One region of the Providencia sp. 6390 genome, then DNA from elsewhere that is predicted to be linked to it. Evidence: predicted binding sites of a transcription regulator. Region 1 holds the regulator's gene; each other region holds the start of a gene.
What was found. Region 1 encodes CRP, which controls carbon source genes, mostly activating them, when cyclic AMP is high. Its sites were predicted from a motif close to ATGTGANNNNNNTCACAT; they were not measured.

Region 1 (2,201 bases):
GAGCTGCATCCACCTACCGCCATTAATACCATTTCCATTGGACTAGGTGCTTTATCGCCTGAATTACCATCCATCATTATCTGATGACCTGATGCTGACTCACCTAAAAAAGAAAGACCTTCAACCCATTTAACTCTCGCTTCCATTATTGTATTCCCTCTGAAAAAGTTTGTACAAACGATAACATTGTTACATAAATGCTTTCAATCAAGTAGCCACTTTAAGCAGCTGAAGCGATAAAGCCGAGACTTTCTAAGTTTATTATGTTACAAACAAATTATCACCTGATAGGGGTAAGATCAAAACTCAGGGTTTCAATTGATTATATTATAATGTTGGTATTAACTTTCATTATGGTTAATATGCTAAGATAGTGACTTTAAAAACCAGCTGTTTGGTCATGGTTGACCAGATGGTTGGATTAACATACAGAGGATAACGCTAATGGTTCTCGGCAAGCCACAAACAGACCCTACTCTTGAATGGTTTTTGTCACACTGCCATATTCATAAGTATCCATCCAAGAGCACGCTGATCCATCAGGGTGAAAAAGCAGAGACTCTTTACTATATCGTTAAAGGTTCAGTGGCTGTTTTAATCAAAGATGAAGAAGGCAAAGAAATGATCCTCTCCTATTTGAATCAGGGAGACTTCATTGGTGAACTAGGGTTATTTGAAGAAGGGCAAGAACGTTCTGCCTGGGTAAGAGCAAAAAGTGCCTGCGAAGTCGCTGAAATTTCTTACAAAAAATTCCGTCAGCTTATTCAGGTTAACCCTGATATTCTTATGCGCCTTTCAGCGCAAATGGCAAGCCGCCTACAAACTACATCTGAAAAAGTGGGTAACCTCGCTTTCCTTGATGTGACTGGCCGTATTGCCCAAACACTACTTAATTTAGCAAAACAACCTGATGCAATGACGCATCCGGATGGCATGCAAATCAAAATTACACGCCAAGAAATCGGCCAAATTGTTGGTTGTTCGCGTGAAACGGTTGGCCGTATCTTGAAGATGCTAGAAGATCAAAACCTGATCTCAGCACACGGTAAAACTATCGTCGTATACGGTACTCGCTAGTTTAACATCTCGGCCTAGCCTGTTGCTGGGTCACGTAGTGAATGGCTTGGTGTCTCAGATATCAAGCCATTTTTCTATTTGGCTAAGCTTATATTATTTACCACACTGAACAAAAACAGGCAGAAAACCCAACCAAAAATATAATTTAAGTTTTAACTAATATCGTTCTTTTATATTCTTTTTCATCATAATAAAACAAAATTCCTAATAATTTTCCAATAATTATTAGAGATTTAATCAATGAAAGAACTAAGTCCAATCAATAACTCGTATATTAATAAAACCATGGGTTATCATAATCAGATGCTATCTAATAGCCCTTTACAACAAAGTACAAAGAATGAATCTTGTCATATAAAGCAGAGCAAAGAAGAAGCTCGACAGCGTTTCTTTGCATATATGTCTCAAATCAGTTCAACTCAAGTAGCATCGCCATTCACAACAAAATTCGGCAACAATGCATTTAATCAGCCTCAAACTCAACTATCAGGTAAAATGGCAGCTCCACTTAAGGATAATACGCAATCTAAGTCAACCTCTTCACGTTCAAAATTCACTATAGCTGATACAGTAGATCGTATAACTCAGTTACAAAATCGACTCAAGCCATCACAAAATTCCAACGCGACCCCCTCAAATAGCCAATTACTAAACGCTTCTTTTAAACCTTCTCCCATTAAATTGGTAGAAAAAGGTATTGAAAGTGCAGCATTAACTCATCAACCCGCTTTGCAAGATACATTTATTAGTACACGATATATTGGAACACTAAAATCCAGCAATCCCAATAAGTTAACAATACAAGAAGAAAAAGCACCTATAAAAAAATATAAAGGAGATATCCTTTTTCATAATAACTTAGCTTCTGTTGATGATAGCTATGAAAAAACATTCAACACACCACTACCAACAATACCAGAGAAACCCTATAAAGAGCTGATGGCGGAAGAATTAGCGCCTATTACTAGCAAATTAAAAATTGCAACCGCACCTGAATCTAAAAAATATTATCAGCTAACATTTTTAGATGAATAATTTCTAAATTATCAAAAAACCTCAAAGAGGATTATCCTCTCTGAGGTAAATAACTATTCTAATTGGTAATTTTTAGTTAATGACGCTGA
Region 2 (2,201 bases), on a different contig from region 1:
ATGGTTGGGTAACAGAAACAATATAGCCACCGAGAAGTGACATAGGGATAGGGCCTTCAGTATCGGCATTTAAGTCACGGCGAATCGTCATTTCAGAGACTTCAAGTATTCTAGCCGCTTCTTTCAGGTGAATTCTTCCTGAGCGTTTAATACATTCACTCAAACGGCGAAGGCGTTCTTTTTGTTTAGTTTCTATCACCGAGCAATCCTTTTTTAATTGGCGCGGATTTACCGCGCCCCGTCGTTTAGTACCCACTTGAGGTTACATTTTCACCTGAGACAATCGCGACACTCGCGCTGGCCCCAACGCGGTTGGCACCAGCTTTGATCATTTTCTCTGCCGTTTCACGATCACGAACACCACCAGAGGCTTTAACGCCAATTTCATCACCAACGACTTTACGCATTAATGCAACATGGTGTTCAGTGGCACCCATTGTACTGAAACCTGTTGAAGTTTTCACAAAACCAACCTTCAATGTGCGGCAAATTTCACAAACTTGAATAATTTCTTCATCGGTTAACAGGCAGGTTTCTAAAATCACCTTCAGCGTTGCATTGTCACAAGCGGCTAAAACGGTAGCAATGTCCTGACGAACGAACTCAAGCTCACCACTTTTTAGCATTCCTATGTTGATCACCATATCAACTTCATTTGCACCGCGACGCACTGCTTCTGCGGCTTCAAATGCTTTTGCTTCAGTTAAACAGGCGCCGAGAGGAAAGCCTACCACACAACAGACCATGACATCGCTATTTTTGAGGCATTCACTGGCTAAAGGTACATAGCCAGTGTTTACACACACGGATGCGAAATGGTATTCAGCAGCTTCAGAGCAGAGCTGTTTGATGTCGTTTACGGTAGCATTAGCCGCTAATAAGGTGTGATCGATAAATTGTGCTAAGTTTTTCATTTAAATGTTTCCTATAAAGAGCAAATATGGAGTTAATAACAATGAATGAAAAAATGTGGCGGATATAACACTTGGTCATTCGTTATTCGCGATCTTAATCACAAATGATATTTATGCAACATGATAATGTTATTATCATATCATTATGTGATTTATTTAACACGAGGGACATTATGGATATAGCAGTTATAGGTTCAAACATGGTCGATCTGATCACTTACACTGATCAGATGCCAAAAGAGGGCGAGACCTTAGAAGCGCCGTCATTCAAGATTGGTTGTGGTGGTAAAGGGGCCAACCAAGCCGTTGCCGCAGCAAAGCTGAATTCAAAAGTGATAATGTTAACAAAAGTGGGTGATGATATCTTTGCAGATAATACGATCCGTAATCTAGAGTCGTATGGCATCAATACTCGCTATGTTGAAAAAGTGCCTTGCACATCGAGCGGTGTAGCGCCGATCTTTGTTAATCCAAACTCCGCAAATAGCATTTTGATCGTTAAAGGGGCTAATAAATTCTTATCACCTGAAGATATTGAACGTGCCGCGGAAGATCTGAAAAAATGCAAACTGATTGTATTGCAGCTCGAAGTGCAACTAGAAACGGTTTATCACGCCATTGCTTTTGGTAATAAACACAATATTCCAGTATTACTTAACCCAGCACCCGCACAACGTACATTAGATCTCGACTTTGCCTGTCGTTGTGATTTCTTTGTGCCTAATGAAACAGAGTTGGAAATTCTCACCAATATGCCAGTCGACACCATGGATAATATCCGTCGTGCCGCTCAATCATTATTGGATAAAGGGCTAAAAAATCTCATCGTCACATTAGGTGAAAAAGGCGCGTTATGGATGACTCGTGATAGCGAATTGCTGATCCCAGCCATCAAGGTAAATGCGATAGATACTAGTGGTGCAGGGGATGCCTTTATTGGCTGTTTTTCTCATTACTATGTCCATACAGGCAATATTGCTGATGCATTGAAAAAAGCGGTACTGTTTTCTGCATTTAGTGTGACAGGTAAAGGTACTCAATCTTCTTACCCAAGCATTGAACAATTTACTGAGTTTGTGCAACTGAATAGCTAATAAAAAAGCGATATCCCTCGATAATAATGCGGTCATTAGAGCCGCAATAAAAGTGGATATCGATAATAAAAATAAGGGTTACTCTATGAACATCAAAAATATCACTCAGTTGCCTGATGGCTACCTGAGTCGGACTCCTATATTCCAATTTATCCTATTGTCGTGCTTATTTCCGCTTTGGGGATGTGCTGCG
Region 3 (2,201 bases), on a different contig from region 1:
AAATGGCATTTGTGTATTTGCCATATCGATAAGATCTTGTTTTTCCATTTTCTCTCCAAGCAAAAACGGCATTCATAATGAATGCCGTTAACCATTTTAACACTTTTACTGCCGTTATAAAATCAGTCCAACCACTGCTGCGGATAAGAAGCTAACTAATGTTGAACCAAACAGAAGTTTCAAACCAAAGCGAGCAACGGTATTACCTTGTTTCTCATTCAAACCTTTGATTGCCCCTGCTACAATACCAATTGATGAGAAGTTAGCGAAAGAAACTAAGAATACTGACAGAATACCCACTGAGCGAGGTGAAAGTGCTGCTGCGGCGGCTTGTAAGTCACCCATAGCAACGAATTCATTCGTCACCATTTTCACTGCCATGATACCACCTACTTGCAGCGCTTCATCAGCAGGAATGCCTAATATCCACGCAAATGGATAGAATACATAGCCCAACATTGTTTGGAACTTGATATCAAAAATCGCCATACAGATGCCGTTAACCATGGCAATCAATGCAATGAAACCGATCAACATAGCGGAAACAATAATCGCGACTTTAAAACCTGCAAGAATATATTCACCCAACATTTCAAAGAAACTTTGGCCTTCGTGAATGTTGCTCATTTGCAACTCTTCTTCAGCTTCTGGCGGGTACGGATTGATCAATGAAAGCACCACGAAAGTACCAAACATGTTAAGTACCAATGCTGCAACAACATAGCGAGGTTCTAACATAGTCATATAGGCACCAACAATTGACATTGACACTGTCGACATTGCAGTAGCTGCCATGGTGTACATTCTACGTTCAGACATTCTGCCTAATTGGTCTTTATAGGCGATAAAGTTTTCAGATTGCCCAAGTAACAATGAACTGACCGCGTTAAATGACTCCAGTTTACCCATACCATTCACTTTAGAAAGCACAGTACCGATAACACGGATAACAATAGGTAATACCTTGATATGCTGTAAAATACCAATCAAGGCTGAAATAAAGATGATTGGGCACAGAACTTGTAAGAAGAAGAACGCTAAATGCCCTTCAATCATGCCACCGAAGATAAATTTAGTCCCTTCAGCTGCATATCCCAACAAATGTTCAAATACACCTGCAACACCCAATACAAATGAAGAACCCACATCTGAATGCAAGAAGAAATAAGCTAACGCAACTTGAATAACCAACAACTGTACAACATAACGTAATCGGATTGCTTTACGGTTACTACTTGCCAATATCGCAAGAGCGCCAATTACAACAAGAGATAGAACAAAATGCAGGATCGAGGTCATATGCGACTCCAACAAATTTAAACAAAGCGGTTTATGTGTATATTCTATGTAATAGGCGACATTTAAATGCGACAAGCATCACATTAGTATGAAAATGGAATCATTGTATTTTGCAGAAAGCTAATGCCGATCACACTTTAAGAGGAAACACTAACTCTTAACCATTAGATTGATATAGGTCATGTCATCACCCCGTACCCCAGATGATGACACCCAAAAACTATAGTAGAAGATCAAGAACCTAGCAAACGAATAAGCTCATCTTCATCAATGACTTGAATACCTAACTCATTTGCTTTAGCCAGTTTAGATCCTGCCGCCTCACCAGCAATCACTAAATCGGTTTTTTTCGAAACACTACCCGCCACTTTAGCACCTAAGGCAACCAGTTTATCTTTCGCTTCATCACGGGTTAATCGGCTCATCGAGCCTGTTAATACCACTGTTTTTCCTGTGAATGGACTATTAATACTACTGACATCTACAGCAACTGCTTGTGGCCAATGAATATTAGCTTTGTTTAATAAGTCTTGGATCACAGCTTGGTTATGTTCTTCACGAAAGAAATTAACTACATGCTTTGCAACAACATGACCAATATCTTGTACTGTTTTAAGTGACTCTTCATCTGCTGCCATCACAGCTTCAAGCGTACCATAATGCGATGCAAGGTTTGCTGCTGTTGCTTCCCCAACCTCACGAATACCTAATGCATAAATAAAACGTGCTAACGTAGTTGCTTTCGATTTATCTAAAGCATCAACTAAGTTCTGTGCTGACTTAGGCCCCATTCTATCAAGCCCAGTAAGAATACCTGCACTCAATTGGTATAGATCAGCAGGTGTTTTCACATACTCTTTTTCAACTAATTGGTCGATGATTTTGTCACCCATCCCATCGAC
Region 4 (2,201 bases), on a different contig from region 1:
TTTTTTCCAACGTCGGTCAGATACATATAAGTGTTTGTCTGTTGCGTCTAATTGTTGGCGTAGTTGGTAAATCAATTCAAAACAGTGATCGGTTAGCGTAATTTGAGGGATTTGCTGTTGCCATTCACCATATTCTTCATCGCTGATTTTTAAATGTTCTGGTACAAGTGAATCATCTGGTGATGATTTGCCTATTAGTAATGCACGAAAATTTTGTTTTTCTTGGACTTTATCAAGCCAAATACGCACTAACATCCTATCAAATAGGGCTTCTAGGCTATTGTCTGCATCGGGCAATTCATTGGAAGCAGTGACCAGTAGCCGCATTGGGATATTACTTTCACCATCGCCATTACGAAACTTGCGCTCATTAATTGCGGTTAGCAAGGTATTTAAGATAGCGGGACCTGCTTTCCATATTTCATCAAGAAATACCACTTCAGCATCAGGTAAATAGCCTTTAGTTAGGCGTTGATAGCGGCCTTCATCTTTTAAGGCTTGGATTGATAATGGGCCAAAAATTTCTTCAGGCGTGGAAAAGCGCGTCATTAAATATTCAAATGCATTAGCGTGGCGAAATGCATACTTCATACGGCGTGCTATTAAGCTTTTTGCGATCCCCGGTGGCCCTAAAAGAAAAACACTTTCTCCGCTTAAGGTTGCGAGTAGACATAAACGGATCGCATGCTGGCGTTCATATAGGCCACTTTCAAGATAGTTGCTTAGTTGGGCAATTCGTTCCGCTAGCTGCATGTTTTTTCCTTGATTCCTTTAATTATTAAACAAGCAATATGTTCTCTAGGTTATCGATCCTAAGGTAAATAGTGCAACGTATTTTGTCATTTTTGTTTTATTTCTAATAGTGAATCACAAAAACGATTCAGCCCTAATTAATTCAATCTATTCGTCTTTTGACGGATTTTTTCTGTGAACGAAACGTTTCGATGACGATCACAAATCTTGCGTAATAAGATTGAGTTGTTCAATTTCTTATCTATGATTAAGTTGAGCGAAACGTTTCGCTTATAAGGAAACGGCGGGAAAAATGAAGAAAGGTGTGTTGCTTAATGCCAATATTACGTCAGTGATTGCTAAGTTAGGCCATACTGACCATATAACGATTGCTGATGCTGGGTTGCCTATACCTCAGCAGGTTGAGCGGATTGATTTGGCTGTCACTCAGGGCTTACCTGATTTTATGTCTGTGTTAAGTGTGGTAACGCAAGAAATGCAGGTAGAAAAAGCGATTTTGGCGGGAGAAATTACCACTATCAACCCTCAAATGGAACAGGCAATATTGGCACATTTAAAAGCGTTAGAACTAACTCAAGGAAAACCTATTGAGGTGGAGTATTGTAGCCATGAAAGCTTTAAGCAGTTAACACGCGATAGTAAAGCCGTTATTAGAACAGGGGAATGTTCACCTTTTGCCAACGTTATTCTCTGTTCTGGTGTGACTTTCTGAGGTGTGTATGCAACCTTTATTAGAACTTATCGGTATTGATAAATCTTTTCCAGGTGTTAAAGCGCTCAATGGTGCCGCTCTTAAAGTTTACCCCGGAAAAGTGATGGCGCTTGTCGGGGAAAATGGTGCGGGTAAATCCACCATGATGAAAGTGCTGACGGGGATCTACAGCAAAGATGCTGGAGCTATTCGTTATTTAGGCAAAGAAGTCATTTTCCATGGCCCCAAAAATTCGCAGGAAGCAGGTATTGGTATTATCCATCAAGAACTAAACCTAATCCCTGAACTGACAATTGCTGAAAATATTTTTCTTGGCCGTGAGTTTGTGAATAGATTTGGGAAAATTGATTGGAAAACTATGTTTAGTGAGTCCGATAAACTCCTAAAACGTCTCAACCTTGATTATGACAGCCACCAGCTGATCGCAGAGCTTTCTATTGGTGAACAACAAATGGTTGAGATAGCCAAAGTATTAAGCTTTGAATCTCAAGTTATTATTATGGATGAACCAACGGATGCATTGACTGACACAGAAACAGCCTCATTATTTCGTGTTATTGAAGAGCTTAAAGCGCAAGGTCGTGGCATTGTTTATATCTCTCATCGTTTAAAAGAAATTTTCGAAATTTGCGATGATGTGACCGTTTTCCGTGACGGACAATTTATTGGTGAGAAGTCAGTTAGCGAATTAGAAGAAGAAACGTTAATTGAAATGATGGTTGGTCGTAAGTTGGAA

Region 2: deoC (deoxyribose-phosphate aldolase) is a predicted target of CRP. The motif match lies at 1,060-1,077, and genes of this name have one in related genera.
Region 3: AC3Z9T_RS01115 (NupC/NupG family nucleoside CNT transporter) is a predicted target of CRP. The motif match lies at 1,366-1,383, and genes of this name have one in related genera.
Region 4: rbsD (D-ribose pyranase) is a predicted target of CRP. The motif match lies at 940-957, and genes of this name have one in related genera.

Annotation. Positions count from the first base shown of each region.
Region 1 is NZ_JBYVYL010000010.1:186,889-189,089, reverse strand. Features, by position in the region: gene AC3Z9T_RS18845 (OsmC family protein) at 1-146, opposite strand, end outside; gene crp (cAMP-activated global transcriptional regulator CRP) at 445-1,077, shown strand; gene AC3Z9T_RS18835 (hypothetical protein) at 1,318-2,112, shown strand; gene AC3Z9T_RS18830 (MFS transporter) at 2,166-2,201, opposite strand, start outside.
Region 2 is NZ_JBYVYL010000009.1:76,923-79,123, reverse strand. Features, by position in the region: gene deoR (DNA-binding transcriptional repressor DeoR) at 1-199, opposite strand, end outside; gene deoC (deoxyribose-phosphate aldolase) at 246-914, opposite strand; gene rbsK (ribokinase) at 1,088-2,008, shown strand; gene fucP (L-fucose:H+ symporter permease) at 2,094-2,201, shown strand, end outside.
Region 3 is NZ_JBYVYL010000001.1:224,272-226,472, reverse strand. Features, by position in the region: gene AC3Z9T_RS01120 (DUF3820 family protein) at 1-48, opposite strand, end outside; gene AC3Z9T_RS01115 (NupC/NupG family nucleoside CNT transporter) at 115-1,299, opposite strand; gene ligA (NAD-dependent DNA ligase LigA) at 1,533-2,201, opposite strand, start outside.
Region 4 is NZ_JBYVYL010000008.1:6,962-9,162, reverse strand. Features, by position in the region: gene ravA (ATPase RavA) at 1-753, opposite strand, end outside; gene rbsD (D-ribose pyranase) at 1,046-1,465, shown strand; gene rbsA (ribose ABC transporter ATP-binding protein RbsA) at 1,473-2,201, shown strand, end outside.